4 regions of the Streptomyces sp. NPDC023527 genome follow, and region 4 is predicted to be linked to each of the others. Evidence: riboswitches for the same ligand, from Rfam matches in the RefSeq annotation. Region 4 holds a riboswitch; each other region holds the start of a gene.
The links. A riboswitch is a leader RNA that binds a small molecule or an ion and turns the genes downstream of it on or off. The one in region 4 is predicted to bind cobalamin.

Region 1: it holds a riboswitch for cobalamin, as region 4 does, so the genes downstream of both, nicT (Nickel transporter NicT) here and ACZ303_RS01590 (cobalamin biosynthesis protein) in region 4, are expected to answer to the same signal.
Region 2: it holds a riboswitch for cobalamin, as region 4 does, so the genes downstream of both, ACZ303_RS31215 (ribonucleoside-diphosphate reductase subunit alpha) here and ACZ303_RS01590 (cobalamin biosynthesis protein) in region 4, are expected to answer to the same signal.
Region 3: it holds a riboswitch for cobalamin, as region 4 does, so the genes downstream of both, metE (5-methyltetrahydropteroyltriglutamate--homocysteine S-methyltransferase) here and ACZ303_RS01590 (cobalamin biosynthesis protein) in region 4, are expected to answer to the same signal.

The regions. Positions count from the first base shown of each region.
Region 1 covers NZ_JBVHJJ010000010.1:137,805-145,407, reverse strand. Annotated here, with positions in the region: gene ACZ303_RS20885 (hypothetical protein) at 740-967, shown strand; partial or broken gene ACZ303_RS20880 (two-component sensor histidine kinase) at 1,001-1,131, shown strand; gene nicT (Nickel transporter NicT) at 1,159-2,274, opposite strand; cobalamin riboswitch at 2,308-2,524, opposite strand; gene ACZ303_RS20870 (APC family permease) at 2,779-4,266, shown strand; gene ACZ303_RS20865 (YIP1 family protein) at 4,381-4,962, shown strand; gene ACZ303_RS20860 (cytochrome P450 family protein) at 5,083-6,330, opposite strand; gene ACZ303_RS20855 (MAB_1171c family putative transporter) at 6,500-7,603, opposite strand, start outside.
Region 2 covers NZ_JBVHJJ010000021.1:44,981-52,583, forward strand. Annotated here, with positions in the region: gene ACZ303_RS31195 (extracellular solute-binding protein) at 1-1,048, opposite strand, end outside; gene ACZ303_RS31200 (GntR family transcriptional regulator) at 1,290-2,057, shown strand; gene ACZ303_RS31205 (DUF3311 domain-containing protein) at 2,225-2,512, shown strand; gene mctP (monocarboxylate uptake permease MctP) at 2,509-4,134, shown strand; adenosylcobalamin-variant (AdoCbl-variant) riboswitch at 4,372-4,470, shown strand; gene ACZ303_RS31215 (ribonucleoside-diphosphate reductase subunit alpha) at 4,641-7,022, shown strand; gene ACZ303_RS31220 (ribonucleotide-diphosphate reductase subunit beta) at 7,022-7,603, shown strand, end outside.
Region 3 covers NZ_JBVHJJ010000013.1:162,624-170,226, forward strand. Annotated here, with positions in the region: gene ACZ303_RS24965 (short-chain fatty acyl-CoA regulator family protein) at 1-1,118, opposite strand, end outside; gene aceA (isocitrate lyase) at 1,432-2,715, shown strand; gene ACZ303_RS24975 (3-hydroxybutyryl-CoA dehydrogenase) at 2,777-3,700, shown strand; cobalamin riboswitch at 3,894-4,115, shown strand; gene metE (5-methyltetrahydropteroyltriglutamate--homocysteine S-methyltransferase) at 4,277-6,601, shown strand; gene ACZ303_RS24985 (ABC transporter ATP-binding protein) at 6,767-7,603, shown strand, end outside.
Region 4 covers NZ_JBVHJJ010000001.1:352,729-360,331, forward strand. Annotated here, with positions in the region: gene ACZ303_RS01580 (putative cobaltochelatase) at 1-1,956, opposite strand, end outside; gene ACZ303_RS01585 (cobyric acid synthase) at 1,956-3,563, opposite strand; gene ACZ303_RS01590 (cobalamin biosynthesis protein) at 3,593-4,609, opposite strand; cobalamin riboswitch at 4,743-4,867, opposite strand; gene ACZ303_RS01595 (hypothetical protein) at 5,026-5,241, opposite strand; gene ACZ303_RS01600 (inorganic phosphate transporter) at 5,255-6,502, opposite strand; gene ACZ303_RS01605 (class II aldolase/adducin family protein) at 6,523-7,272, shown strand.

The sequences.
Region 1 (7,603 bases), on a different contig from region 4:
CGCGCTGGCGGGCACGGCGACCGCGGACGAGTTGGGCGCGCACGCGGTGATCGGCGGTGCGCCGGTGACGGCCGTCGTCGACGGCCTGCCGAGGCTGCTGCCCGACCACCCTCCTTCGCACGTCACCGTGAGCGCGCTGGGCGGCGCGGTGAACGCGGAGGTGGTCGACAACGGCAGGGGGTGCCTGAACATCAACGCGCAGGCGCCCGCGACCGACGCGGAAGTGTGGCTGAACTGCCGCAGGCAACGACCGGGGCCCCCGGCGCCGCCCGCACCACCGGCTCCGGCGCCGCCCGCACCCGCACCACCCGCGCCCGCACCTCCGGCGCCTCCCGCTCCGGCGCCTCCCGCCCCCGCTCCCGCGCCGCCCGGTCCGGGGGCACCCGCGCCCGGCGCACCGCCCGCGCCCGGGCCCGGGGCTCCACCGGCGCCGGCCCCCGCGCCGCCCGCTCCCGGGGCTCCTCCGGCCCCGGCCCCTCCCCCGGCCGCGCCACCGCCGGCCCCCGCGCCCGCGGTGCCCGCGCCCGTACCTCCCGCACCGGCTCCGGCCGTACCCCCGGCCCCGGCACCACCGGCGCCCGCACCCCCGGCACCTCCCGCGCCCGCGGCCCCTGGGGCGCCCGCTCCCCCGGCGCCCGTACCACCGCTCGTCCCTGCCGGGCCCGCCCCCGGGCAGCCCGGGCCCGCGCCCGCCCCGGCTCGGCCAGGGCCCGTCCCCATCGGAAGCGAGCCGTCCGACGTGCCGCCCTCCACCCCCGCCCGGCCGCCTTCGACACCGGTACCGACCCCGCCGCCCACGCGTCCGCCGTTCTCTCCCCGCCACTCGTACCGCAGTGCCCTCGCGACCGAGGGCAAGAAACAGGACCACGGCACCTCGCTGGTCACGTCCACCCTGCTGGTCACCGCCCCGGCCGTACTGGCCGCCGCGCTGCTGCGCCCGCGCTCCCTGGGCCGCCGGTCCCGCTGATCCCGGCCGGGCACCGCCCGGCCACCGCCCGGACCGCCGGCGGGCGCCGGGCTCGGCCTGGCGATCGTCCGCGGCATCGTCGGGGCCCACGCGGGCCGGGCGGCGGTCCGCAACGTACCGGCGGCTGCCGCTTCGAGGTCGTACTCCCGGCGGCCCGGCCGTAGGAGGTCCGTGCGGACGCGTCGGCCCCGTCAGCCCTCCGACGCGGCCGGTGCCGTGCGGGCGGCCCATCGTTGCTCGACCTTGGCGAAGCGCCAGTACGCGAGGGCCGCCGCCCAGACGGCCACGAACAGGCCGACGATGATGAAGCCCACGTTGTCGAGGTTGATACCGGCGATCCAGGCGGTGACCGCGTCGTCGAGGCCGAGCTTCTCGTGCAACACGCTCACCAGCTCGATGGTGCCGATGAGGAAGGCGACGCCGATCGAGAGCCCGGTGATGGTGAGGTTGTAGAAGACCTTGCGGACGGGGTTGGAGAACGCCCACTGGTAGGCGAAGTTCATGAAGGTGCCGTCGAGCGTGTCGAAGAGGCTCATGCCCGCGGCGAACAGCAGCGGCAGGCACAGGATCGCGTACCAGGGCAGGCCGGCGGCGGCGCCGCTGCCCGCCATCACCATCAAGGTGACTTCGGTGGCGGTGTCGAAGCCGAGACCGAAGAGGAAGCCCAGCGGGTACATCTGGCCGGGGCGGGTGATGGAGCGGGTGAAGCGGCCCAGGACGCGGTTCATGAAGCCGCGCGAGTCCAGGTGCCGCTCCAGCTCCGCCTCGTCGTAGCGCCCTTCGCGCATCGCGCGGAAGATGCGCAGGATGCCGGCGAGGGCGACGAGGTTGAGGGCGGCGATGAGGTAGAGGAAGCCGCCGGAGACCGTCGTGCCGATGATGCCGAGGGTCTGGTGGGTGGTGGACTCCTCGTCCATCAGCTTCCCCGCGACCTGGGTGCCGCCCGCGACCAGGGCCGCCATGGCGACCACGACGCTGGAGTGCCCCAGCGCGAACCAGAAGCCGACCGAGACCGGCCGCTTGCCGTCGGCCATCAGCTTGCGGGTGGTGTTGTCGATGGCGGCGATGTGGTCGGCGTCGAAGGCGTGCCGCATGCCGAGGGTGTAGGCGGTGATGCCGAGCCCGACGCCGTAGACCTTGGAGCCCACGGTGTAGTGGTCGGGCACGACGAGCAGGTAGAGGACGCCGAACGCGACGACGTGCAGGGCGGCGATGACGGCCAGCAGGCCGGCGGTCCGTACGGTGTCCTGGCGGCGCCAGCGGAAGGCCGGCGGCGCGCCGGTGGGGGTGTCGGTGGGCAGGGACATCTGAGGGTGAACGCTCCAAGCACCTCGTGGATCAATGCGTCGTCTGCCGTGGCCGGTCTCCTGGCTTACGGGTGGTCACGCGCCCGCCCCTGCCTTCCCGGCCGCCGTCGGCGGCCAGTGGCTCCGCGCGCCGTGGCGGCACGCGGAACGGGACGGGAACTCCCCGATCACAGTGGCGAGGGCCGCTCCGGAATCGGGCCACGAGGGCCTGTCACCGGTCTTCCCGAACACCACGGCCGGGCCACCATAGCGCTCTGACCGGCACTTGTGACACATAGGTGGTAGTTGCCACACATAAGCAACAGCGGCCCGTCGGGTGCCGCGCCGGGCGCGTTCCGCCGTTCCCCGCCCCTGGGCGATCGGCGGAATCTACACTGCGCCGTCCGGGCGGTGGCGTCACGCCCGCGCGGTTCACCGCTGTCCAGGTGATGGACGTGTCCGGCACGCCGGTGTACGAGTGCACTGGACGGACGACCCATCCGGCACGAGAAAGGGCTGACCGCCATGGCAGACACGGGACAACGGCCGGAGCGCGTCGGGTTCGTACGCCGCATCGGGCTGTTCCAGGCCACCGCTCTGAATATGAGTCAGATGTGCGGCATCGGACCCTTCGTCACGATCCCGTTGATGGTGGCGGCGTTCGGCGGCCCGCAGGCGGTCATCGGATTCGTCGCGGGCGCGGTCCTGGCCCTCGCGGACGGGCTGATCTGGGCCGAGCTGGGGGCGTCACTGCCGGGGGCGGGCGGCAGTTACGTCTATCTGCGGCAGGCGTTCCAGTACCGCACCGGCAAGCTGATGCCGTTCCTGTTCGTGTGGACGGCGATGCTCTTCATCCCGCTCGGGATGTCCACCGGGATCATCGGCTTCGTGCAGTACCTGGGCTATCTGTGGCCGGGCATGGGGCAGAACCAGGGGGACCTCGTCGGGCTGGCCGTCATCGCGCTGATCGTCGCGGTGTTGTGGCGGCGGGTCGAGAACATCGCGAGGATCTCGGTCGTGCTGTGGTGCGTGATGATCGCCTCCGTGGTGCTCGTCATCGTCGCCGCCTTCACCCACTTCAGCCCGGACCGGGCGTTCACCTATCCGGCGCACGCCTTCGAGCTGACGACCAATCACTTCTGGATCGGCTTCGCGGCCGGCCTGACCATCGGCATCTACGACTACCTCGGCTACAACACCGCGGCCTATCTGGGCGCCGAGATCAAGAACCCGGGGCGGACCCTGCCGCGCGCCATCGTCTACTCCATCCTCGGCATCATGGCGATCTACCTGCTCCTCCAGATCGGCACCCTCGGCGTCATCGACTGGAAGCAGATGCTCGACCCCGACTCGGCGGCCTCCTCCTCGGTCGCCTCCGCGGTCCTGGAGAAGGCATGGGGCAAGGGCGCCGCCCGGACCGTCACGGTGCTGATCCTGATCACCGCCGTCGCCTCCGTGCTCGCCGGGCTCCTGGGCGGCTCCCGGGTGCCCTACGACGCGGCGCGGGACAAGGTCTTCTTCCGCGCCTTCGGCAAGCTCCATCCGCGCCACCGCTTCCCGGTGCTGGGGCTGGCGTCGATGGGCGCCATCACCGCCGTCGGGTTCCTGATCGGCCGTCATACGGACCTGGCGACGCTCATCCAGCTGCTGACCACCGTGATGGTGATCGTGCAGGCCCTGGCGCAGGTCCTGGCCGTGACGGTGCTGCGCCGTCGCCAGCCGGGGCTGCCGCGCCCGTACCGCATGTGGCTCTATCCGCTGCCCAGCCTGGTCGCGCTGGTGGGCTGGCTGGTCATCTACGGCTACGCGGACAAGAACTCGCCCGGCCGGCACCCCATCGAATGGTCCCTCGCCTGGGTGGCGGCGGGCTGTGTGGCGTTCGTGCTCTGGGCGCGCTTCGAGAAGGTATGGCCGTTCGGGCCGCGGGAGATCACCGAGGAGTACCTGCACGCGCCGGACCAGGACATCGATCCGGACGCCGACCCCGACAGCAGGACCCCCGCGCCCGTCTGACCGCTGGTCAGGCGCCTGTCCCTGCACCAGCGGAATCCTGAATTCCGGACCGGGCACCGGTAATCGGGGAAGGCGGTGATAGAACTTGCATCCATGCCTGTGAGCCCCTCCCCCATGTCCTCCCCTTCGCGTGCGCCGGCCTCGAAACCGCGCAGACTGCTGTGGCACCGCCTGATATTCGGGCTCTGGTACCGACCCGTCGAAGTGCTCGACGAGGCCCGGGACCGGAGCGTCTGGGGCGCGGCCGCGTTCCTGTGCATGCTGTGCGGGGCGCTGGGGACGATGGGCAAGGACTCGTTCTGGGGCCAGTGGCGGGTGAGCCCCGCCCTGGCGCTGGAGGCCATGGCCATAGCCGACGGCGTCCTGCTCCTCGGCAGCCTGCTGCTGGGCGTCGTCACGCACGCCATCGCGCGCCGGCTCGGCGGCAACGGCAAGTTCGGCCCGACCGTCACGCTGTTCGTGGTGCTGTTCTGGGCGACGGACCTGCCCCGGCTGGCGCTCGACGCGTGCCTGGCGGGCGATTCCTATCCCGTACGGGCGGCGGCCTGGATCACCTCGGCGTTCGGCTACGCCTTCGCCACCCTGCTGATCCGCGGCCAGCACCATCTGCCGACGCACAAGGCGGTGGCGGCGGTGAGCATCCAGATGCTGGCGGCGGTGGCGCTGCTGAAGTTCCCGACCGGAGCCGGCACCTGACGGGCCCCTGACGCCGAAGGCCCGCCCGGTGCGACGGGGGATGCACACCGGGCGGGCTCGAAGACAGTTCTACCTCATCAACGATGGGTTATGCATCAAAAATCTGTTCGGCTTTGCCGATTACCATCGAACAGGAAGCGAAATCAGGCCACGCGCACGCACCGAAGGACGCCACTTCAGCTCCTCGCGCGGCACGTCGAGCGTGAGCCCCGGGAGCCGCTCCAGCAGCACTGCCAGCGCTGTTTCCGTCTCCATCCTGGCCAGCGGCGCGCCGAGGCAATAGTGGATGCCATGGCCGAGCCCGAGATGTCCGGTTTGATCGCGGCTCGGATCCAGCCGTTCCGGATCAGGGAAGTGACGAGGATCACGGTTGGCGGAGGCCAGTGAGAGGAGCACCGTCTCCCCGGCCGGCACGGTCACCCCGCCGATCTCGATGTCCTCCAGCGGGAACCGGCGGATCGCCAGCGAGGCGGGTCCGTCCCACCGGTTGAACTCGTCGAACGCCGCGCCCAGTCCGGTCGGATCCGCGCGCAGCTCGCGCAGCAGGTCGGGGTGGTCCAGCAGGGCGAGTACGGCGTTGGCGATCAGGTGGACGGTGTTCTCGTAGCCGGCGAAGAGGATGAGGAAGGCCAGCGAGGTCAGCTCCTCCTCGGAGAGCCGGTCGTCGCCGCCCTCGTCGTCACGGACCGCGATCAGATCCGAGAGCAGGTCGTCGCCGGGCTCGGCGCGCTTGCTCGCGATGAGGCCGGTGAAGAAGCGCATCATGTGCCCCACGGCCTCCTTCATCAGGTGCGGCCGCTCGGGGTCGGGCGTGATCAGCGCGTCGGTCCAGGTCCGGAAGTCCAGCCGGTCAGCCTTCGGCACGCCCAGCAGGTCGCAGATGACCGTGATCGGCAGCGGGCCCGCGTAGCTGGCCAGCAGGTCCGTGCGCCCGTCCGCCTCGACGGCGTCGAGGAGTTCACCGGCGAGCGCGCGCACCGGCTCGCGGAGCTTGTCGACGCGGCCGGGCGTGAACGCCTTGACCACCAGGCGGCGCACCCGCGTGTGGTCCGGCGGATCCATGTTCAGCAGGTTGGAGTCGAGGGCCGGCGGCAGCGAGAAGCCGCTGTAGTTGTCACGCTTGGCGTTGGCCTTGTCCAGCGACAGCCGGGGGTCGTTGAGGGCCTGGCGCACGTCGTCGTAGCGGGTCACCAGCCAGGCGGGCCGGCCGTCCGGGCCGGGGAACCGGTGGACCGGGCCGGCCTCGCGCAGCCGGGCGTAGGTGCCGTACGGGTCGGTGAGCAGGGCTGCGGTGTCGATGGGCGCGGAGGCGCCGGGCAGGGCGGTTTCCTGCGTGGACGTCGTGGACGTCTGCATGGGCTTCTGCATGGAACCCGACTCTAGACGGGGCCGCTCGGTTCGCTCCGAGGGCCGGGTGACCGGGTGGTGACGCGCACGGGCGGCGCCAGGTCCGTAGGGATACGGACCCGGCGCCGGCCTGTGGCGCAGGCGGCCTTGACCCCCGTCCATGGCCGCCTCGTCTGTGGGCCGCGCGCCGTCAGGGACGGCGTGCCGCGCTGATCTCCCGTAGTTCGGTGAGCACCGCGTCGACCAGCGGGTCGTGGTAGACGTCGGCGACGCGCGCCAGGTGCTCGTGTTCCTCCGCCGGATCGGCGCTGACGGTCATCACGACACTGTCGGCGTGCGGCGCCGGCACATGCCCGGTGATTTGGTTCTGCAGGCCGCGGCGGAGGGCCGCGGCCTCGACGACCGCGGCGACCCGGCGCTCGTCCAGGGCGGCCGTGGTGGCCTTCTGCCGGGCGAGGTCCAAGGTCATGGCCTCGACGTGGCGCCGCAGGCCGCGCTGGATGTCGCGGATCTCCGCCATCTGCCGGTTGGCGCGCCACTCCAGGTCCGCCAGGGGCCAGCGGGCCGACCAGCGGCGCTCCTCGATGGTGACCTCGGGGGCGTGCGCGGTGACGGCCCGCCACAGCGGCTGGAGCCGGCGCAGCCGGCGCCAGGCGGACACCCGGGGCCCGGCGGCGGGCAGCGAGAAGCCGAGCAGGACCAGCAGCGCGGCGACCGAGGCGCTCATCGGCGCGACCCCGTTGGACAGCCAGTACGCCTCGTGGCCGACCCAGCTCAGGACGAAGCCGACCAGCTTGCACAGGCAGTACAGCAGGCCCAGCCAGCAGCCGGCGGCGAGTGTCCGCAGGCCCTTGGAGAGCCAGCAGGGGCCCAGTTGGGTGGCGTAGCGCGGGCAGAGCGCGCCGAGCCCGGCGAGGCTGGTGCCGAAGATGGCCAGATACAGCACCAGGAAGGCGACCACTCCGGGCGCGTCCGCGTAGGCGGTGGAGAAGTCGCGGGGGTGCTCCACGTCGTCCGGCCGGCCGACGGCGAAGCAGACGATGGCGGCGGTCCAGGCGACGGCCACGACGGTCATGGCGATCCGCGCCCGGGCGGCGGAGCGCAGGCGGGCCGCCTCGTCGCCGCGGCTGGTCCAGCGCAGCAGCAGCACGGTGGCGCCGGACGCGAACAGCACGACGGCCGAGTACAGGAAGACCATCGCCAGGTTCGGCACGCCGGTCAGGCGGTCGAAGGCGCGGTAGACGCTGGGCGCGGAGAAGAGGAAGACGACGGGGACGCCCGAGGTCATCAACGC
Region 2 (7,603 bases), on a different contig from region 4:
AGTCCTTGTTGGGGATCGAGCCGACCTCCTTGGCCAGCGCTCCCTCGTTCTTGTCGGACAGCGCGATCTTCAGGAACTCCTTGGCGAGGTCCTGCTTCTTGCTGCCGGCGGCGATGGCGAGGTTGGAGCCGCCGAGGAAGACGCCCTCGGGCTTGTCGGCGGTCTCACCGGGGATGGTGAAGTAGCCGATCTCCTTCTCGATGGCCGGGTTCGCCTTGACGGCGGTGGCGGCCTCCCAGCCCATGCCGATGAAGGCGCCGGTCTTGCCCTTGGCGAAGACGTCGGCCTGCTGCGGGGTGGCCTCGTCCTTGTCCTTGGGCGCCTTGCTGAACGCCTGGTACTGCTTGTAGATCTCCATGGCCTTGCCGACCTTGGGGTCGGCAAGGTTGGAGACGTACTTCTTGCCGTCCTTCTTCACCAGGTCGGCGCCGGTGCCGATGGTCAGGCCGTCGAAGAAGTACCAGTTCTGGCCGGGGAGGTAGAGCGGCTCGGCGTCGCCCTTCTTCTCGATGGCCTCGAACGCCTTGAAGAGGTCGGCGCGGGTCTTGGGAATGTCCTTGACGCCCGCGTCGGCCCAGACCTTCTTGTTGTAGATCACGACGCGGTTGGTGGCGTACCAGGGGGCCGCGTACTGCTTGCCCTCGAAGACGGCGGGCTTGTTGAGCGACTCGCTCCAGTCCCCGCCGATCTCCTTCTTCAGCTCGCCGAGGTCGGAGAGACCACCGGTCTGGGCGTAGGAGGGGGTCTGGGTGTTGCCGATCTCGATGACGTCCGGCGGGTTGGACTCCGAGAGGGCGGTGGTCAGCTTCTGCTGGATGCCGTCCCACTTCTGGATCTGGACATTGAGCTTCGCGCCGGTCTTCTGTTCGAACTCGGCCTGGACATTCTTCGTCCAGCCCGCCGGATTCGAGCCATCCATGAACCAGACGGTCAGGCTCTTGGCCCCGCCCCCGTCACCCGATCCCTTGTCACTGTCGCTGGACCCGCAGGCAGCAACACTCACCAACATGGCCGCGACACCTGTCGCCGCTATGAGCCCACGCTTCACAGCACTCTCCTCAAGGACCGAATGTGGTCTTTAATGGTTTAGACCAGTGCCCGCAGCTTGGCCTAGACCTTTTGGGGTGTCAAGGGTGTATAAGAGTCGCTGTCGGCTCCGTTACCGGACCGACACCTCAAGGTCGACCCGGACATCTCCGGGCCCCTCGGGCTCTGCCCGTGCCACGATGTGACCGCGACAGACGGAGGAGCCGGTGACAGCAGCAGGATCGGAGTCGGGAAGGCAGGCGATGGTGACCGAGGGTGGTACGCCGGAGAGCGGCAGCGCGTCGAGCGGCGCGCGGACCGCGCGCGTTCCCAAGTACTACCGGCTCAAACGCCACTTGCTGGACATGACCGAAACCATGCCCCCCGGCACTCCGGTGCCACCGGAGCGTACGCTCGCCGCGGAGTTCGACACCTCTCGTACGACCGTTCGCCAGGCCCTTCAGGAGCTGGTCGTCGAGGGGCGGCTGGAGCGGATCCAGGGCAAGGGGACTTTCGTCGCGAAGCCGAAGGTCTCGCAGGCGCTGCAACTGACCTCCTACACCGAGGACATGCGGGCCCAGGGCCTCGAACCGACCTCACAGCTCCTCGACATCGGCTACGTCACCGCCGACGACCGGCTGTCCTCGCTGCTCGACATCACGACGGGCGGCCGGGTGCTGCGGATCGAGCGGCTGCGGCTGGCCAGCGGTGAGCCGATGGCGATCGAGACGACGCATCTGTCGGCGAAGCGGTTTCCGGCGCTGCGGCGGAGCCTGGTGAAGTACACCTCCCTCTACACGGCCCTGGCCGAGGTCTACGACGTGCACCTCGCGGAGGCCGAGGAGACGATCGAGACGTCCCTGGCCACCCCCCGGGAGGCCGGCCTGCTGGGCACGGACGTGGGCCTGCCGATGCTGATGCTGTCCCGCCACTCCCTGGACGCCCGGGGCGAGCCGGTGGAGTGGGTGCGGTCGGTGTACCGAGGGGACCGCTACAAGTTCGTGGCCCGCCTGCGACGGCCTTCGGAGTAGGGGCAGGGGCCGGGGCGTCCGGGGGGTGCTCCGATCGGCCATGCGCCGCGCCCGCGCCTCAACGCGGCGTTGCCATACCGATATGCGGACAGGGGGTGACTCCCAGCAGGACCCTCGCCTAGATTTCCTGCGCATCACGTAGTGATCACATAGGGGGAGTCACCACCATGACGGAACCACCGGCAGGCCCACCAGCAGAACCACCCACCGCACCGGCGGGCGGCCGGAGAGCCGTCTCCGTGCCGATGATCGTGGCCGGTATATGCCTGGCCATACCCTTCGGCGCGATGTTGTGGGTCGACTCCTACTCCCGGCTCACGCCGGCGTTCATCGGCATCCCGTTCTTCTACTGGTACCAGATGCTGTGGGTGCTGGTCTCGACGCTGCTCACCGTCGTCGCCTACGTGCTCGTACGCCGCAACGAGCGGACCCGCAAGGGCGGTGAGCGCCCGTGAAGGACGGCGTGAACGGCGTGGCACTCGCCGTCTTCATCTTCTTCTTCCTCGTCGTCACCGTCATGGGCTTCGTCGCCTCGAAGTGGCGGCGCGCCGAGAACGCCGACAGCCTCGACGAGTGGGGGCTGGGCGGCCGCTCGTTCGGCACCTGGGTGACGTGGTTCCTGCTCGGCGGTGACCTCTATACCGCGTACACCTTCGTCGCGGTCCCGGCGGCGATCTACGCGGGCGGCGCGGCCGGCTTCTTCGCGGTGCCGTACACGATCCTCTGCTATCCGCTGGTCTTCACCTTCCTGCCCCGCCTGTGGTCGGTGTCGCACAAGCACGGCTACGTGACCTCCTCCGACTTCGTCCGCGGCCGGTTCGGCTCGAAGGGCCTGTCGCTGGCGCTCGCGCTCACCGGCATCCTCGCGACGATGCCCTACATCGCGCTCCAGCTCGTCGGCATCCAGGCCGTGCTGGACGTGCTCGGGGTGGGCGGCGGGTCGAACTGGTTCATGAAGGACCTGCCGCTGCTCATCGCCTTCGGCGTGCTCGCGGCCTACACCTATTCCTCCGGGCTGCGGGCGCCCGCCCTGATCGCCTTCGTCAAGGACGCGCTGATCTACATCGTGATCATCGTGGCGATCATCTACATCCCCATCAAGCTGGGCGGCTTCGACGACATCTTCGCCAAGGCCGGCGACGCCTTCGCGGTGAAGAACCCGGAGACGGGCAAGGCGCGCGGCTCGCTGGTGACCGGGGAGCAGGCGCAGTGGGCGTACGCGACGCTCGCCCTCGGCTCGGCGATGGCGCTCTTCCTCTACCCGCACTCGGTGACGGCGGTCCTCTCCAGCAAGAGCCGCAACGTCATCCGCCGCAACACCACGATCCTGCCCCTGTACTCCCTGATGCTCGGCCTGCTGGCGATGCTCGGCTTCATGGCCATCGCCGCGGGGGTCAAGGTCAGCAATGGACAGCTGGCGATCCCGCAGCTCTTCGAGGACATGTTCCCGGACTGGTTCACGGGCGTGGCCTTCGCCGCGATCGGCATCGGGGCGCTCGTACCGGCGGCGATCATGTCGATCGCCGCGGCGAACCTCTTCACCCGCAACATCTACAAGGACTTCATCCGGCCGGACGCCTCCCCCGCGCACGAGGCCAAGGTCTCCAAGCTGGCCTCGCTGCTCGTGAAGGTGGGCGCGCTGGTCTTCGTCCTGACCATGGACAAGACGGTCGCGATCAATTTCCAGCTGCTGGGTGGCATCTGGATCCTCCAGACCGTCCCGGCGCTCGTGGGCGGGCTCTTCACCCGCTGGTTCCACCGGTGGGCGCTGCTGGGCGGCTGGGCGGTCGGGATGGCCTACGGGACGTGGCGGGCATATGACACACCGAGCGCCACACAGGATCATTTCGGAAATACCAATCTGATCCCCCTCATCGGGGAAAAGGGTTACATCGGCCTGACCGCGTTCACGCTCAATGTGATCGTCGTCATCGTCCTGACTTTCGTCCTCAAGGCGGTCGGCGCGCCGGACGGTGTGGACCAGACCAAGGCGTCGGACTACACGGCGGACGCCGGCGAACCCGGTGTCCAGGTGGAGCTCCCGCCGGCCACGGCGGGCGCCCCGAGCGGCCACTAGAAGAGCTCCGGACGGGCCACTGGAAGGGCCCTGGACAGGCTGCCGGCCGGACGTCGATCCGGCGGGACACGAGGGCCGTCGTACCCCCTTGAAGGGGGCGCGACGGCCCTCGGCCGTACCCGGCGCATACCCCGAAGTCCCGGGCCCTGTTAGCACATTCCGACCCACGCGATTACCGCGCGACACAAGATGTGGTGGTGCATGCGACGCCCAGCACTAGATGTATGCTCGTGCTCGCTGTCGTCGCAGGGGAATCCGGTGGAAATCCGGAACTGTCCCGCAACGGTGCATGTATGCCGTTATTACGCATGCAGGAGTCCGAGTACCTGCCGACAGCGCGCCCACCGCCGAGCCACCGCACGGCACCGGGCGTTTTGTATTCGTCCGGGCCTCGCGGGTTGGGCCGATGGACGCTACGAGCGCATGCCTTGGTGCTGTCAGGCATGCCCGTACGCGCCCGTCGCGCGCCACCCGCCCGGCCCACTGCCGAGCGAGGGAGAGCCTCAGTGACCATCGCGCCCGCCGATCCGGTCTCAGCGTCCGCGGAAGCGACCGGCGGCCCCGGGACCGCGCTGCTGCGCACCCTGACCGACCTCACCGCCGATCTGCCCGCCACCGACCCCGGCAAGGTCGCCGCCGCCGCGCTGCGGGGCCGCCACCCGGGTTCGGACGAGGCCGAGTTGCGGTCCCTGGCCACCGAGGCCGCCGCCGGTCTGATCTCCGAGGAGCCCCAGTACTCCCGGCTCGCCGCCCGGCTGCTGACCCGCGCGATCGCCGACGAGGCGGCCGGGCAGGGCGCGACCTCCTTCTCCGCCTCCGTCGAGACCGGCCACCGCGAGGGCCTGATCGCCGACGAGACCGCCGCCTTCGTACGGACCCACGCCGCACGCCTCGACGCCCTCGTCGAGAAGGCCCTGGTCGACGGCGCCGACGACCGCTTCGGCTACTTCGGCCTGCGCACCCTGCACAGCCGCTACCTGCTGCGCCACCCCATCACCCGGCAGGTCGTCGAGACCCCGCAGCACTTCCTGCTGCGCGTGGCCTGCGGCCTGGCCGAGGACCACTCCGTGCGGGCCCTGGAGGACGTCGCCGAGCTCTACGCGCTCACCAGCACGCTCTCCTACCTGCCGTCCTCCCCCACGCTCTTCAACTCCGGCACCCGCCACCCGCAGATGTCCTCGTGCTACCTGCTGGACTCCCCGCTGGACGAGCTGGACTCGATCTACGACCGCTACCACCAGGTGGCCCGGCTGTCGAAGCACGCCGGCGGCATCGGCCTGTCGTACTCCCGCATCCGCTCGCGCGGCTCGCTGATCCGCGGCACCAACGGCCACTCCAACGGCATCGTGCCGTTCCTGCGCACCCTCGACGCCTCCGTCGCCGCGGTCAACCAGGGCGGCCGGCGCAAGGGCGCGGCCTGCGTCTACCTGGAGACCTGGCACGCGGACATCGAGGAGTTCCTGGAGCTCCGCGACAACACCGGTGAGGAGGCCCGCCGCACGCACAACCTCAACACCGCGCACTGGATCCCGGACGAGTTCATGCGCCGCGTCGAGGCCGACGCCGACTGGTCGCTGTTCTCCCCTGCCGACACGCCCGAGCTGGTCGACCTGTACGGCGACGAGTTCGACGCCGCGTACCGCAAGGCCGAGGCCGACGGCAAGGCCGTCAAGACCATCCCGGCGCGCGTCCTGTACTCCCGCATGATGCGCACCCTCGCGCAGACCGGCAACGGCTGGATGACGTTCAAGGACGCCTCCAACCGCACCGCCAACCAGACGGCCGAGAAGGGCAAGGTCGTCCACTCCTCGAATCTCTGCACGGAGATCCTGGAGGTCACCGACGACGGCGAGACCGCGGTCTGCAACCTCGGCTCGGTCAACCTCGCGCAGCACCTGGGCACCGACGGCGAGATGGACTGGGAGAAGCTCGACCGTACGGTCCGTACGGCCGTCACCTTCCTCGACCGCGTCGTGGACATCAACTTCTACCCGACCGAGCAGGCCGGGAACTCCAACAGCCGCTGGCGCCCGGTGGGCCTGGGCCTGATGGGTCTGCAGGACGTCTTCTTCCGCCTGCGCCTGCCCTTCGACTCCCCCGAGGCGAAGGAGCTGTCCACCCGCATCTCCGAGCGCATCATGCTCGCGGCGTACGAGGCGTCCGCCGACCTCGCCGAGCGGCACGGCCCGCACCCGGCCTGGTCCGCGACCCGCACCGCCCGCGGTGTGCTGCACCCGGACCACTACCCGAACGCCGAGCCGCGCTGGACGGACCGCTGGGACGCGCTGCGCGCCCGGATCGCCGCCGTCGGCATGCGCAACTCGCTGCTGCTGGCGATCGCCCCGACCGCCACCATCGCGTCCATCGCGGGCGTGTACGAGTGCATCGAGCCGCAGGTCTCCAACCTCTTCAAGCGCGAGACGCTCAGCGGTGAGTTCCTCCAGGTCAACACCTACCTGGTCGAGGACCTCAAGAAGCTCGGCGTGTGGGACCGCACCACCCGCGACGCCATGACGGACGCCAACGGCTCGATCCAGGACATGAACTGGATCCCGCAGGAGGTGCGCGACCTCTACCGCACCGCCTGGGAGATCCCGCAGCGCTTCCTGATCGACATGGCCGCGGCCCGTACGCCGTACCTGGACCAGAGCCAGTCGCTGAACCTCTTCATGGCCTCGCCCACCATCGGCAAGCTCAGCTCGATGTACGCGTACGCCTGGAAGCAGGGCATCAAGACGACGTACTACCTGCGCTCGCGTCCGGCCACCCGGATCGCTCGGTCGGCCGGCGCCGCCGCCACCATCCCCGTACAGCAGGTCGCGACCCCGGACGCCGACGCCGTCGCCTGCTCCCTTGAGAACCCCGAGTCCTGCGAGGCCTGCCAGTAATGTCGTCCGAACAGAAGAACCTGCTCGACCCCGGGTTCGAACTGACGCTGCGCCCCATGCGGTACCCGGACTTCTACGACCGCTACCGCGACGCGATCAAGAACACCTGGACCGTCGAGGAGGTCGACCTCCACTCCGACGTCGCCGACCTCGCCAAGCTGTCCCCGGGCGAGCAGCACATGATCGGCCGCCTCGTCGCGTTCTTCGCGACCGGCGACTCGATCGTGGCGAACAACCTCGTCCTCACGCTGTACAAGCACATCAACTCCCCCGAGGCGCGGCTGTACCTGTCGCGGCAGCTCTTCGAGGAGGCCGTGCACGTCCAGTTCTATCTGACGCTGCTGGACACCTACCTTCCCGACCCGGAGGACCGTGCCGCGGCCTTCGACGCGGTGGAGAACATCCCGTCCATCCGGGAGAAGGCCCAGTTCTGCTTCAAGTGGATCAATGAGGTCGAGAAGCTGGAGCGCCTGGAGACGAAGGCCGACCGCCGTCGCTTCCTGCTCAACCTCATCTGCTTCGCCGCCTGCATCGAGGGCCTGTTCTTCTACGGCGCCTTCGCCTACGTGTACTGGTTCCGC
Region 3 (7,603 bases), on a different contig from region 4:
TGGCGCTGTCCGTCCGGCATGGCGGCGATCTGGACGTGTATCCGGCCGGGGGCGGCGAACGCCTCGTAGATGTTCCACAGCGGACAGGTGCCGCCGGCCCGGGAGAAGTGGAAGCCCGTGGCCGACTGACGCTTGGACATGTTGCCCGCGCGGTCGACCCGTACGAAGGAGAACGGCACCCCGCGCAACCGGGGGCGTTGCAGTGTGCTGAGCCGGTGGCACACGGTCTCGTAGCCGAGGCCGAAGCGGTCGGTGAGCCGCTCGATGTCGTAGCGCAGTTCCTCCGCCGCCGCGTGGAACTCGCCGTACGGCAGGAGCAGCGCGGCGGCGAAGTAGTTGGCGATGCCGATCCGGGCGAGGGAGGCGGTGGCGGAGCCCTGCTCGTAGTCCTCCGAGGCGAGCCGGGTGAGCTCGTCGTCGTATTCGAGGAGGGCGAGCTGGGTGGCCATCCGGAACGCCTGCTGACCGGGGCGCAGCCGGGGCGACAGGCGCAGGACGCGGCCGTCGGGGTCGTAGTGGTGCGGCCGGTCGGGGCACGCGGCGAGGCGTACTTCGTGGCGTTCGGTGAGCCGGGTGGTGAGGGCTCCGATCACCTCACCGGGGCGGATGCCGATCGCGCCGGCCAGTTCCTCGGCGGCGATGTCGGCGTCGTGGAGGTAGTTCCGGCGGCGGTAGAAGAACTCGCGGATCTCCTCGTGCGGTGAGCGCGGCACGGCCGGGTCGTCGGTGCCGCGGCCGTCGGCGGCCTCGGCGAGGCGCTCGGTCAGTGCCTGGTTGCGCCGGCCCAGGTCGAGCAGGACCGCCGCGACGGCCGGCAGCCGGGAGGCGAGCTCCGAGAGGTCGGAGGGCGAGACGCGGGCGGCGGCGATCTCGTCGGCGAGGGCTTCGCGCAGGTCCGCCAGGACGCGGCTGGTGTCGCGCTCGGAGAAGAAGCCGGGGTCGACCCCGAACGCCTCGGTCAGGCGCAGCAGTACGGGCACGGTCAGCGGCCGCGAGTCGTGCTCCATCTGGTTGAGGTAGCTGGGCGAGATGGCGAGCATCCGGGCCAGCTCGGCCTGGCTGAGCCGCCGTTCCTCGCGCAGTCGCCGCAGCCGCGCTCCCGCGTATGTCTTGCTCACCCGCACACCGTAGCCGAGCACCGGCGTGTGGGATTGGCAGAGTTGGCAGAACCGGGCGGGAAGATTCGCAGAAATTGGCATCGGGCCATGGTTGATGGCACTGAGTGCCACTGCCAGAGTCGTAGCGCGGCCCGCCGGTACGCCGCGACTCTCGTACCGGGCAGGGCGATGAGGGCACGGCGGGCCGCCTGTCACCGAGGGGAGCGATCCCTCTTCGCACCCTTGACAGAAGTTCGGCGACACCCATCCAACGACAACGTTCGACGGCGGAGACCCGACGCGGTTCCGCCCGTCGCGACACCGGGAGACGGTCATGGCGCAGGCAGGGACGACGACAGCCGAGGAGCTCACGCGGCGGTGGGCCGACGACGCGCGCTGGCGGGGCGTGGAGCGGACGTACGGCGCGCAGGACGTCGTGCGGCTGTCGGGCAGCGTCCGTGAGGAGCACACCCTGGCCCGGCGCGGCGCCGAGCGGCTGTGGCGGCAGCTCCACGAGCGGGACTACGTCCACGCCCTCGGCGCGCTCACCGGCGGCCAGGCCGTGCAGATGGTGAAGGCCGGGCTGCAGGCCATCTACCTCTCCGGCTGGCAGGTCGCCGCCGACGCCAACCAGGCCGGGCACACCTACCCCGACCAGAGCCTGTACCCGGTCAACTCCGTGCCCACCGTGGTCCGCCGGATCAACAACGCCCTGCTGCGGGCCGACCAGATCGCCACCGCCGAGGGCGACGGCTCCGGCACGGACTGGCTGGCCCCGATCGTGGCCGACGCCGAGGCCGGCTTCGGCGGCCCGCTCAACGCGTTCGAGCTGACCAAGGCGATGATCGCCGCGGGTGCGGCGGGCATCCACTACGAGGACCAGCTGGCCTCCGAGAAGAAGTGCGGCCACCTGGGCGGCAAGGTCCTGGTCCCCACCGCCCAGCACATCCGCACCCTCAACTCCGCCCGGCTGGCGGCCGACATCGCCGATGTGCCGACCGTGCTCGTGGCCCGTACGGACGCGCTCGCCGCCAACCTCCTCACCAGCGACGTCGACGAGCGGGACGCCCGCTTCTGCACCGGGGAGCGCACCGCCGAGGGCTTCTACCGGGTCGAGCCCGGCATGGGACCGGTGATCGCCCGTGGGCTCGCGTACGCCCCGTACGCCGATCTGCTGTGGATGGAGACCGGCACGCCGGACCTCGCGCAGGCCCGCGAGTTCGCCGAGGCGATCCACGCCGAATACCCCGACCAGCTGCTCGCCTACAACTGCTCGCCGTCCTTCAACTGGCGGGCGGCGCTGGACGACGACCGGATCGCGAAGTTCCAGCGCGAGCTGGGCGCGATGGGCTACCGCTTCCAGTTCATCACGCTGGCCGGTTTCCACTCGCTCAACCATGCCATGTTCGACCTCGCGCGCGGCTATGCCGAGCACGGCATGACCGCCTATGTCGACCTCCAGGAGCGGGAGTTCGCCGCCCAGGAGCACGGGTTCACCGCCGTCAGGCACCAGCGCGAGGTCGGCACCGGTTACTTCGACCTCGTCAGCACGGCCCTCAACCCCGCCGCGGAGACGCTCGCCCTGCGCGGCTCCACGGAGGAGGAGCAGTTCCACTAGGCGACCCTCGACGGGCCGGCCCGCCCCGGCCCGGCCCGTCCCCTCCGGCTCAGGAGTACGTATGACTCTCACCTTTCCGCCCGGCCGGCCCCTCGACGAGAAGGGGGCACAGGCCCTCAGCGCGGGCATCCAGCGGGTCGGAGTGGTCGGCGGCGGCCGGATGGGCGCCGGCATCGCCGAGGTCTGCGCCCGCGCCGGGCTCGACACGGTGGTCTGCGAGGCCGACGCCACCGCGGCCCGGCGGGCCCGCGAGCGGGTCGCCCGCTCGCTGGAGCGTGCCGTCGAGCGCGGCAAGACGGACGCCTCCGCCGCCGAGGACGCCCTCGCCCGGCTGCTTTTCACCGGCGACCTGGACGGCCTCGCCGACCGGCAGCTCGTCGTCGAGGCCGTCGTCGAGAACGCCGACGCCAAGGCCGAGGTCTTCGCCGCCCTCGACAAGACCGTCGAGGACCCGGAGGCCGTCCTGGCCACCAACACCTCCTCCCTGCCGGTGATGCGCCTGGGCATGGCGACCCGGCGCGCCGACCGGGTGCTGGGCCTGCACTTCTTCAACCCCGTGCCGGTGATGCCGCTGGTGGAGATCGTCACCTCGCTGCACACGAGCGCCGAAGCGGCCGCCGTCGCCGAGGACTTCGCGACGGCGGTCCTCGGCAAGACCGTGGTGCGCTCCCAGGACCGGGCCGGTTTCGTCGTCAACGCGCTGCTCATCCCCTACCTCCTGGCGGCGGTGCGGATGGCGGAATCCGGCTTCGCCTCCGCCGCCGATGTCGACGCCGGGATGGAGCTGGGCTGCGCCCATCCGATGGGGCCGCTGAAGCTGGCCGACCTGATCGGCCTGGACACCGTCGCCTCCATCGCGGAATCCCTCTACGACGAGTTCAAGGAGCCCCTCTACGCCCCGCCGCCGCTGTTGCAGCGGATGGTGGAGGCGGGGCTGCTGGGACGGAAGTCGGGCCGGGGATTCCACCTCTACGACCGGGGCTGAGGGGCCCGGGTCGCGGCCGGGGCCGAGGGGTCCGGGCCGCCGCGGGAGCGGCGCGGGGCGGCGAAGGGGGTCGCCCCGCGTCCCTCCCGCTCATGGGAACCGTGGCTCCACGGGTTCCGATGTCCACTGCCCGTATCCGAACAACCCTATGTCCGCAATCCGAACAGCCCTATCCGGGGCGCGCTTCAGCGCCTAGGGTGATCAGTGCAGCTGGTTCGCCCCTGCCCGCCAGGCAGGCGCGTCGCAAGAGGGAACCCGGTGGGAATCCGGGACTGCCCCGCAGCGGTGAGCGGGAACGACCGCCGTCATACGCACTGGACCCGGCCGGGTCCGGGAAGCGACGGCCAGTAGGTGTCTGCCTCTTTCGGCGGACGTGCCCGCGAGTCCGAAGACCTGCCACTGCCCGTGCGCGACCGTTCGCGCACGGAGATCCCGGTGACCTCGAGGGCGGGTCGGCGTTACGTATCAGGCGGGCACGCGCGGCGAGAGAGCGTCGTGGTCCGCCCGGTTCGCCGTCCCTTCGCGCCTTCGAGCCGTCCCGGAATCGTATGGGAAAAGCTCGCGAAGGAGAGTTCCTTGACCAGCAAGTCCGCAGCCGCGGCAGCACGCGCCACCGTGTACGGCTACCCCCGTCAGGGCCGGAACCGCGAACTGAAGAAGGCCATCGAGGGTTACTGGAAGGGCCGCGTCACCGCCGGCGCCCTCCGGGATACCGCCGCCGAACTCCGCCGTACGCACTGGCGGCAGCTCGCCGAGGCCGGCGTCCACGAGGTGCCGACCGGCGACTTCTCGTACTACGACCACGTCCTCGACACCACCGTGATGGTCGGCGCGATCCCCGCCCGGCACCGCGCGGCCGTCGCAGCGGACGCCCTGGACGGCTATTTCGCGATGGCCCGCGGCACGCAGGAGGTGGCGCCGCTGGAGATGACCAAGTGGTTCGACACCAACTACCACTACCTCGTCCCCGAACTCGGCCCCGACACCGTCTTCCGCGCCGACTCCGGCAAGCAGGTCGCCGAGCTGAAGGAAGCGTTCGCGCTCGGCCTCGAAGCACGCCCGGTGCTGGTCGGCCCGGTCACCTACCTCCTGCTGGCGAAGCCCGCCCCCGGCATCGCGGCCGACTTCGAGCCGCTGACCCTCCTCGACCGGCTGCTGCCGGTGTACGCGGAGGTGCTCGCCGACCTGCGGGCCGCCGGCGCGGAGTGGGTGCAGCTCGACGAACCGGCCCTCGTAGAGGACCGCACCCCGGCGGAGCTGAACGCCACCGCCCGCGCCTACCGTGAGCTGGGCGGTGCCGCCGACCGGCCGAAGCTGCTGGTCGCCTCCTACTTCGACCGGCTGGGCGAGGCCCTTCCGGTGCTCGCCAAGGCACCCGTCGACGGGCTCGCCCTCGACTTCACCGGCCCCGCCGCCGCCAACCTCGACGACCTCGCGGCCGCCGGCGGGCTGCCCGGCAAGCGGCTCCTCGCGGGCGTCGTCGACGGCCGCAACGTCTGGCTCAACGACTTCGAGAAGTCCCTGGCCACCCTCGGCACACTGCTCGGCCTCGCCGGCCGGGTGGATGTGTCCTCGTCCTGCTCCCTGCTGCACGTCCCGCTGGACGCCGCGGCCGAGCGCGACATCGACCCGCAGATCGCCCGCTGGCTCGCCTTCGCCCGCCAGAAGACCACCGAGATCGTCACCCTGGCCCGGGGGCTGGCCCAGGGCACCGACACCATCGCGGCCGAGCTCGCCGCCAACCGCGCCGACCTCGCCTCCCGCGCGGGTTCGGCCCTCACCCGCGACCCGGCGGTACGGGCCCGCGCCGCCGCCGTCACCGACGCCGACGCCCGCCGCTCGCACCCGTACCCCGAGCGGGCCACCGCCCAGCGCGCACATCTGCGGCTGCCGCTGCTGCCGACGACCACCATCGGCTCGTTCCCGCAGACGGCCGAACTGCGCACCGCCCGCGCCGACCTGCGCGCCGGCCGCATCACCGGCGCGGCGTACGAGGAGCGCATCGAGGCCGAGATCCGTGAGGTCCTCGCCTTCCAGGAGAAGGCGGGCATCGACGTCCTGGTGCACGGCGAGCCCGAGCGCAACGACATGGTCCAGTACTTCGCCGAGCGGCTCACCGGCTATCTCGCCACCCGGCACGGCTGGGTCCAGTCCTACGGGACCCGCTACGTCCGCCCGCCGATCCTGGCCGGTGACATCTCCCGTCCCGACCCGATGACGGTCCGCTGGACGTCGTACGCGCAGTCGGTCACCGACCGCCCGGTCAAGGGCATGCTGACCGGTCCGGTCACCATGCTCGCCTGGTCCTTCGTCCGGGACGACCAGCCGCTCGGCGAGACCGCCCGCCAGGTGGCGCTCGCCCTGCGCGACGAGGTCGACGACCTGGAGGCCGCGGGCAGTTCCGTGATCCAGGTGGACGAGCCCGCCCTGCGCGAGACCCTCCCGCTGCGCGCCGCCGGGCACGCCGCGTACCTCGCCTGGGCCACCGAGGCGTTCCGCCTGACCACCGGCGGCGTCCGCCCGGAGACCCAGATCCACACGCACATGTGCTACGCGGAGTTCGGTGACATCCTCCGGGCCATCGACGACCTCGACGCCGACGTGATCAGCCTGGAGGCCGCCCGCTCGCACATGCGGGTCGCCGACGAACTGGCCGGCGCCGGCTACCCCCGCGAGGTCGGCCCCGGTGTCTACGACATCCACTCCCCGCGCGTCCCGAGCGCGGCGGAGGCGGCGGCCCTGCTGCGCAAGGGCCTCGGCGCCATCCCCGCCGAACGGCTCTGGGTCAACCCGGACTGCGGCCTGAAGACCCGCGGCTGGCCGGAGGTCAGGGCCTCCCTGGAGAACCTGGTCACGGCGGCCCGCGAGGTCCGGGGCAGCCTGCCCGGAGGCGCTTCCTGACACAGCCGTGGCCGGGGCGGACGCCGATGCGCGCCCGCCCCGGCCACGGGGTTCCGCGGTGCCGGGCGAACCGTTCGGGTGCGGTCCGCAGGAATGACTTGATCTCAAGATTGGTTGAGGTTCTACAGTCCGAGTTCCAGTGGCTCGACGACTCGGAGGAACCTCGTGGACATGGAAGTCACCGCCTGGACATCGCTGCACAGCGCGATGAACGCACAGCGGGACCGGCGCCCCTTCTCCCGGGCGACCCTGCGCCGCGTCGCCGCCTTCGCACGGCCGCACCGGCGGCGGATCGGCCAGTTCCTGCTGCTGAGCGTGGTCACGGCGCTCCTCGCGGTGGCCACCCCGGTGCTGGCCGGCCGGGTCGTCGACGCGATCGTGCGCGGTGACGACACCGGCAGGGTCACCCGGCTCGCCCTCCTCATCGCCCTGATCGCCGTCGCCGAGGCGGCCCTGGGCCTGCTCACCCGCTGGCTGTCCGCCACCCTGGGCGAGGGGCTCATCCTCGACCTGCGGACCGCGGTCTTCGACCACGTCCAGCGGATGCCGGTCGCCTTCTTCACCCGCACCCGGACCGGGGCGCTCGTCAGCCGCCTCAACAACGACGTCATCGGCGCCCAGCGCGCCTTCAGCAACACCCTGTCCGGCGTGGTCTCCAACGTCGTCACCCTGCTGCTGACGCTCGCCGTGATGCTCAGCATCTCCTGGCAGATCACCCTGCTCGCCCTCGCCCTGCTGCCCGTCTTCGTCGTGCCCGCGCGCCGGATGGGCTCCCGTATGGCCGGACTCCAGCGCGAGGCGGCGAACCACAACGCCGCCATGGGCACCCAGATGACCGAGCGGTTCTCCGCGCCCGGCGCCACCCTCGTCAAGCTCTTCGGCCGGCCCGCCGACGAGTCGGCCGAGTTCGCCACCCGCGCCCGCCGGGTGCGGGACATCGGCGTACGGACCGCGATGACCCAGTCCGCGTTCGTCACCGCCCTCACCCTCGTCTCGGCCCTG
Region 4 (7,603 bases):
CCCCGACTCGCAGTCCACCACCACCGACGCCGTGCCCTCGCCCGCCAGCAGCCGCGCCGCGCGTGCCGCCCGGACCAGCGGCTCCGGGCCACCGGTGGCACGCCCGTCGGTCACCACGACCAGCAGCGGGCGCCGCGACGGATCGCGCAACCGCTCCACCCGCAGCACCTCGTGCGCCCGCAGCAGACCCGCCGCCAGCGGTGTACGGCCGCCCGTGGGCAGCCGCTCCAGCCGGGCCGCGCCCGCGTCCACCGACGACGTCGGCGGCAGCGCCACCCGCGCGTCCGCCCCCCGGAAGGTGATCATGCCGATCTTGTCGCGGCGCTGGTACGCGTCGAGCAGCAGCGACAGCACCGCGCCCTTGACCGCGCCCATCCGCTTGCGTGCCGCCATCGACCCGGACGCGTCCACGACGAACAGCACGAGGTTGCCCTCGCGGCCTTCGCGCACCGCCTCCCGCAGGTCGTCCCGGCGGACGACCAAACCGGGGCCACTGCGCCCGCGCGCCCGCTGGTGCGGCGCCGCCGCCTGGACCGTCGCCGCCAGGTGCAGCTTGGACAGCGCGCCCCGAGGGCGGCGCGCACCGGTCGTCCGGCCGTGCGCGGTGCGCGCCCGGGAGCGGCGCCCGTCCGCGCCCTCGCCGAGCCCGGGGACGTCGAGCTTGCGGGTGCGGAAGGGGTCACCGGCGGCGACGGCCGGGGCTTCACCCCCCTCGGCGGCGTCCGCCGACGGCTGCGGCGAAGCCTGCTCGGAGCTCTCCCGCTCCTCCCGCTGTCGCGGGGCCTCTTCCCGCTCCGCGCCGGACTCCTCGCGCTGCGGCGGGAGTTCCGGGCCGCCGGGACCGTCCGTACCCGGCGGCGGCTCGCCACCGCCCGGGCCGTCGTCACCGGGACCGTCCTCCGGGCCCTCCGGCTCCGGCTCGGGCTCCGGCTCGGGGTCCTCGTCCTCGAACTGCCGCAGGATCTCGTCGAGTTTGTCCTCGTCGAGACCGGGGGCGTCGAAGGGATTGCGGCGGCGCCGGTGCGGCAGCGACAGCAGCGCCGCCTGCCGCACGTCCTCGGCGGTCACGTCCGTACGCCCCGCCCACGCGGCCAGCGCCGACGCCGTCCGCGCGGTCACGATGTCCGCGCGCATGCCGTCCACCTCGAAGCCGGCGCACACGGCGGCGATCCGGCGCAGGGCACCGTCCCCGAGCCGTACGCCCGGCAGCAGCGCCCGCGCGGCGGCGATCCGCTCGCGCAGTGCGTCCTCCTCGGCCGCCCACTTGGCGGCGAAGGCCGCCGGGTCCTCGTCGAAGGCGAGCCGGCGGCGCACGACCTCGACGCGCTCCTCGGTGTCCCGCGAGGCCGCGACCTCCACGGTCAGCCCGAAGCGGTCGAGCAACTGCGGGCGCAGCTCGCCCTCTTCGGGGTTCATGGTGCCGACGAGGAGGAAGCGGGACGCGTGCCGGACGGAGACGCCCTCACGCTCGACGGAGGAGGAGCCGGTGGCCGCCGCGTCGAGGAGGGAGTCCACCAAGTGGTCGCCCAGGAGGTTGACCTCGTCGACGTACAGCACTCCGCGGTGCGCGGCCGCCAGCAGGCCCGGCTCGAACGCCTTCACGCCCTCGCCCAGCGCCCGCTCGATGTCGAGCGCCCCCACGAGCCGGTCCTCGGAGGCACCGACGGGCAGCTCGACCATGCGGGCCGGGCGGGTGTCGCCCGCCCCGCCCGGGTGCGGCCCGTCCGGGCAGGTGGGGTCGGGGACGGCGGGGTCGCAGGAGAACCGGCACCCGGGGACCGTCACGATCTCGGGCAGCAACGCGGCCAGGCTGCGGACGGCCGTCGTCTTGGCCGTGCCCTTCTCGCCCCGTACGAGCACTCCGCCGATGGCCGGTGAGACGGCGTTGAGCAACAGGCCCAGCCGCATGTCGTCCATGCCGACGATCGCGGTGAACGGATAGGTGGCCGAGGCCATCAGGAGTTACCCCCTTCGAGGGAATCGATTCGACCGGGCACATCGGTGGCGGCGTGAGCGGGGGCGAGCCCGGGGCTGCCAGGATCTCTCCGCGCGGGCAGAGGCGGCGCCCCCGGCGGTATGAACCGCGGCCCGTCGGGGACCCCGTCCTCGATCAGCCGCAGCAGCGCGTCCGTGTCCGCGTGCTCCTCGATCAGGTCCCCGAGGCGGTCCAGCTGTTCCTCGCGCAGGGCGCCGAAGCTCGTATCGGGCGCGGGCACGAACGCCCGTCCCGCCGCGCGCGCCACCTCGCGCAGGAACGCCCGCCGGAAGCCGTCGCTCTCCAGCGAGCCGTGCCAGTGCGTCCCCCAGACCGAGCCCACCCGGCAGCCGTCCAGGAACGGCTCACCGGCCGTGACCTCGGCGACGCCGTGGTGGATCTCGTAGCCCTCGACCCGCTCGCCCAGCGCCTCGCCGACCGGCCGCGCCAAGGTCTTCTCCACCGCGAACCGCACCCGTACGGGCAGCAGGCCCAGCCCCTCGACGACGCCCGCCCTCGACTCGACGTCGTCCTCGATCCGCTCGCCCAGCAGCTGGAAGCCGCCGCAGACGCCCAGCACCGGCCGGCCCTCGGCCGCCCGCCGTCGCAGCGCCTCCGCCAGCCCGCGCTCCCGCAGCCACGCGAGCGCCCGTACGGTCCCGCGCGTGCCCGGCACGATGACCAGGTCGGCGTCGGCGAGCTCCTCGGGGCGGTCCACGAAGCGGACGATGACGCCCGGTTCGGACGCCAGCGCGTCGACGTCCGTGAAGTTCGACATCAACGGAACCGCGCACACCGCGACCCGCAGCACGTCCGCACCGTGCGGCGGGGCCACCACCGACTCTCGGACCGCGCCGCGCATCGACACGCGCAGTCCGTCCTCCTCGTCGATGCCGAGCCCGTGCGCGTATGGCAGCACACCGACCGTCGGGCGGCCGGTCAGGTCGCGCAGCATGTCCAGGCCGGGCTCCAGAAGCGTCACGTCACCGCGGAACTTGTTGACGATGTAGCCCGCTATCAGCTCCTGGTCCTCCCGGGACAGCAGGGCCGTCGTACCGAAGAAGGACGCGAAGACCCCGCCCCGGTCGATGTCACCGACCACGACGACCGGCAGCCGCGCGGCGCGCGCGATACCCATGTTGACGATGTCCGTGCGCCGCAGGTTGATCTCCGCCGGGCTGCCCGCGCCCTCGCAGATCACCGCGTCATGGGTGCGGCGCAGCTCCTCCAGGCACTCCGTCACCGTCCCGAACAGCTGCTCCTGGCGCCCGGAGTGGTAACCGCGGGCGCTGAGCTCACCCACCGGCTTGCCCATCAGCACCACCTGGCTGCTGCGGTCACCGCCAGGCTTGAGCAGGACGGGGTTCATCAGCGCCGACGGCTCGACGCGCGCGGCCGCCGCCTGCATGGCCTGCGCGCGGCCTATCTCCGCGCCCTCGCGGGTCACGAAGGAGTTCAGCGACATGTTCTGCGCCTTGAACGGCGCGACCTTGACGCCCTTGCGGACCAGCCACCGGCAGATCCCGGCCGTCACCACGCTCTTGCCCGCGTCCGAGGTGGTCCCGGCCACCAGCAGGCCCCCGCCCAACGGGCCCGCGGGCCCGCTCCTGTCCGCTGTCACCGGTTCCCCCTTCGCTTCGCGTTCCGCGCCACGGTCCTGCTGCAAAGGCTGCCCAGCGCGCGGCCCGCCACCGCGGTGCCCAGCGCCAGCAGCGACACGCGCCGCGAGAGCCGCACCGCGCGTTCGATGTCCGCCACCTCCACGGGGCGGTTCTCACCGCCCAGGACGGGCCGGTGTTCGACCCGGCCCGCGTAGGCGAGGGTGCCGCCCAAACGCACCCCCAGCGCACCGGCGAACGCGGCCTCCACCGGGCCGGCGTTGGGGCTCGGATGCCGGGAGGCGTCGCGGCGGGCCACCCGCCAGGCACCGCGCGGGTCGGGGCCGGCGAGGACGGTGAGGGCGGCGGTGAGACGGGCGCCGGGCCAGCCGGCGACGTCGTCGAGACGGGCCGAGGCCCAGCCGAACCGCCGGTGACGCGGCGACTTGTGGCCGACCATCGCGTCCAGGGTGTTGACGGCGCGGAAGCCGACCAGGCCCGGTACGCCCGCCAGCCCACCCCAGACGAGGGCGCCGACGACGGCGTCGGAGGTGTTCTCGGCGACGGACTCCACGACCGCGCGCGCGATCTGCTGCCCGTCCAGCGCCTGCGGGTCGCGCCCGCACAGGTGCGGCAGCCGCTCCCGGGCGACGTCCAGGTCACCGACGCCGAGCGCGCCGCCGATGGCGCGCGCCTCGCGGCCCAGGGACGTACCGCCCAGCACGGCCCAGGTGGCGGCGGCGGTCAGCGCGATGTCCGCGGCGGGGGAGCGGCGCAGGGTACGGGCCAGGAGCGCGGCACCGGCCGTGGCGCCGCCCGCGCACAGCGCGGCGTGCAGGGCGCCCCGGCCGCGGTGGTCGCGCCACAGCCGCCGCTCGACGGCGTACGCGGCCCGGCCGAAGGCCGCCACGGGGTGGCCCCGACGGGGATCGCCCAGGGCGAGGTCGGCGAGGAAGCCGAGCGCGGCACCGTACGCGAAACCGAGGTGCCCGAGGTGATCGGCGCGCGTCGCGGGCGCCGGACGCGGGAGACGCATGGGGCGCATGGGTCAGACCGCCGTCATGCCTTGGCGGGACCGGGGTTCGCTGGGCAGGGGTGGTCGGCGGCCGGGCATGGCGATGTGTCCTCACTCAGGGTCCGCGCCCTGGCTCGACGTGACCGGCGACCAGAGTCTCCTGGCTCCCGGATCGGCGTCGCCCCGGCCTTCCCGTCCGCTCGCGCGGACCGTGGCCCTGGGTGGGGGACGCTCCCCGGTGACAGTGGCGGGACCGCGCCGGACTCGCACCGGCTTCCTCTGCTGTCGCCGTTTGGCCCCGGAAGTCCACCATGGGCCGTGAACGGCCGTCAACTCACGTCTGAGCTGGGGTTCGAGTCCACGGGGCCGGGATGTGAAAAACGCCGGACGGGCTGAAATTCAGCCCGTCCGGCATTCGAGGACATTAGTGACGGTCGCTAGGCGACGATCAGATAGATGCCGTACCCCACGGCTGCCGCGCACAGTGCGAAGCACGCGTACGCGCCCGCGCGGGCCACCGCGGTCGGCCGCGTTCCCGCCGCGGAGGCGGACGACGTCCCGACGATGCCCATCGTGAAGATGCCGACGAGGCCGACCGTCACCACGAGACTGACACCGAAGACCTGGCCGAGTGCTGCCCAGTCGATGTGCATGGTGTGTGTTCCCTCAGCTCGTCGCGGCGGCGGGGGCGCGCCCCGCCTCGTGGGTCAGGGAGGTCGCCGGGACGGCGGCCGTCAGGGGGCCGGCCGGCGGCGGGGCGACGGCCTGGAGCGCGGTGGTGACCACACCGGCCGGCTCGGCGGCCTCGGCGACCGGCTCGTTGATGCTGTCGGGGGTGACCGGCTTGCGGCGGGACGCCATCCAGATGGCGCCGGAGACGGCCAGGCCCAGGACGGCGACCGTGGCGACGCCCCAGTCGCCCTGGTCGGCCAGCAGCGCCGCGCCACCGGCGACCAGGCCCGCGGCGGGCAGGGTCAGACCCCAGGCGAGGACCATCCGGCCAGCGGTCGACCAGCGGACCACGCCGCCCTTGCGGCCGAGGCCGGCGCCCATGATCGAGCCGGAGCAGACCTGGGTGGTGGAGAGCGCGAAGCCGATGTGCGAGGAGGCGAGGATCACGGTCGCGGCGCCGGTCTGGGCGGCGAAGCCCTGCGCCGGCTTGATGTCCGTGAGGCCCTTGCCGAGCGTCTGGATGATGCGCCAGCCGCCCAGGTACGTACCGAGCGCGATGGCCAGGCCCGCGGAGACGATGACCCACATCGGCGGGTCGGCGTGCGGGGCGACGGCGCCGCCGGCGACCAGCGCGAGGGTGATGACACCCATCGTCTTCTGCGCGTCGTTGGTGCCGTGGGCCAGGGAGACCAGGGCGGCCGAGGCGATCTGCCCGGCGCGGTAGCCCTTGGCGGTCTCCTTCTCGTCGCGGTTCCTGGCCAGGCGGTAGGTGAGCCGGGTCGCCAGGGTGGCGGCCAGACCGGCCACGATCGGCGCGGCGACGGCCGGGATGAGGACCTTCATGACGACCTTGTCGGCGTTGACCGCGTCGAAGCCGACGGACACGATGGTCGCGCCGATCAGGCCGCCGAAAAGGGCGTGCGACGAACTGGAGGGCAGACCGGCCAGCCACGTCAGAAGATTCCAGACAATCGCGCCGATCAGCCCGGCGAAGATCACTTCGGGCCTGATTCCGGCGCTCTCGTCGATGATGCCGCCGGAGATGGTCTTGGCGACCTCCACGGACAGGAACGCCCCGACAAGGTTGAGGGCCGCCGACATGGCCACCGCGACCTTGGGCTTGAGAGCCCCGGTGGAGATGGTGGTGGCCATGGCGTTGGCCGTGTCGTGGAAGCCGTTCGTAAAGTCGAACACCAAGGCCGTGACGATCACGATCCCGATGAGAAGCGTGATGTGTTCCATTCACCCAGGCAATCAGCTCGATGGTCAGTACAGCGGCGACCGTAAAGACCCTTGGTGAACGGAAGGTGAACTGGAACGGGCGGAGCGGTGGCGTCAACCGGAGGGGTGCAGCGTTGGAAGATCACGAAGGCGTTCGACGGGCCTGGGCGGACGTCGTGGCCACGGCCCGCCGCACCACGGCCGAGGGGCTCGTGGTGGGCACCTCGGGCAACGTTTCGGCCAGGGTCGGGAATGTCGTGCTCGTCACCCCGAGCGGAATCCCGTACGACAGCCTCGGCCCCGACGACGCGGTCGCCGTCGACCTCGACGGCCGACAGGTCCTCGGCGAGCTGGCCCCCACCAGCGAGCTGCCCATGCACCTCGCGCTCTACCGCGCCACCGACGCGACGGCCGTCGTCCACACCCACGCCGTCCACGCCACGGCCGTCTCCACGCTGGTCGACGAGCTCCCGCTGATCCACTACATGGCCGGCGCCCTCGGCGGCCCGGTCCGCGTCGCCGACTACGCCCTCTACGGCACCGAGGAACTGGCCGGGCACATGCTCCGCGCCCTCGACGGCCGCAGCGGCTGCCTCCTGCGCAACCACGGCACGGTCACCTACGGCACCGGCCTCGACCAGGCGTACGACCGCACCGCCCAGCTGGAGTGGATGTGCCGGGTCTGGCTGACCGCCTCCGCGATCCCCGGCCGCGGCCCGTCCCTGCTGACCGACACACAGCTCGCCGAGGCCACGACCAAGCTCGGCGGCTACGGGCAGCGGCGCGGCTGAGGCCCGACGATTGGCTGTCGCGCCCGGCCGAGGGCACCGGCGTGCGGTGCGCCTGCGGCCTGCCTGCGGCCACGCACCCGCCGAGTGTGTCCGCTCGGGCGCGGTCGGCCGGGGCGCGGTCGGCCGGATACGGCCACCGGCCTGCGACCGCCTGCTCACGCACCGGCCCAGTGCACCCGCTCGGCCACGGTCGGCCGGGTGCGTCGGCCGGACAGAGCCACCGGCATGCGGCCCACCGACTGCCATGTACTGGCCGAGTGCACCCGCTCGGGTACATCGGCCAGGTACGGCCACCGGCATGTGGCTCACCTGCTGCCGAGCGCCGCCCGAG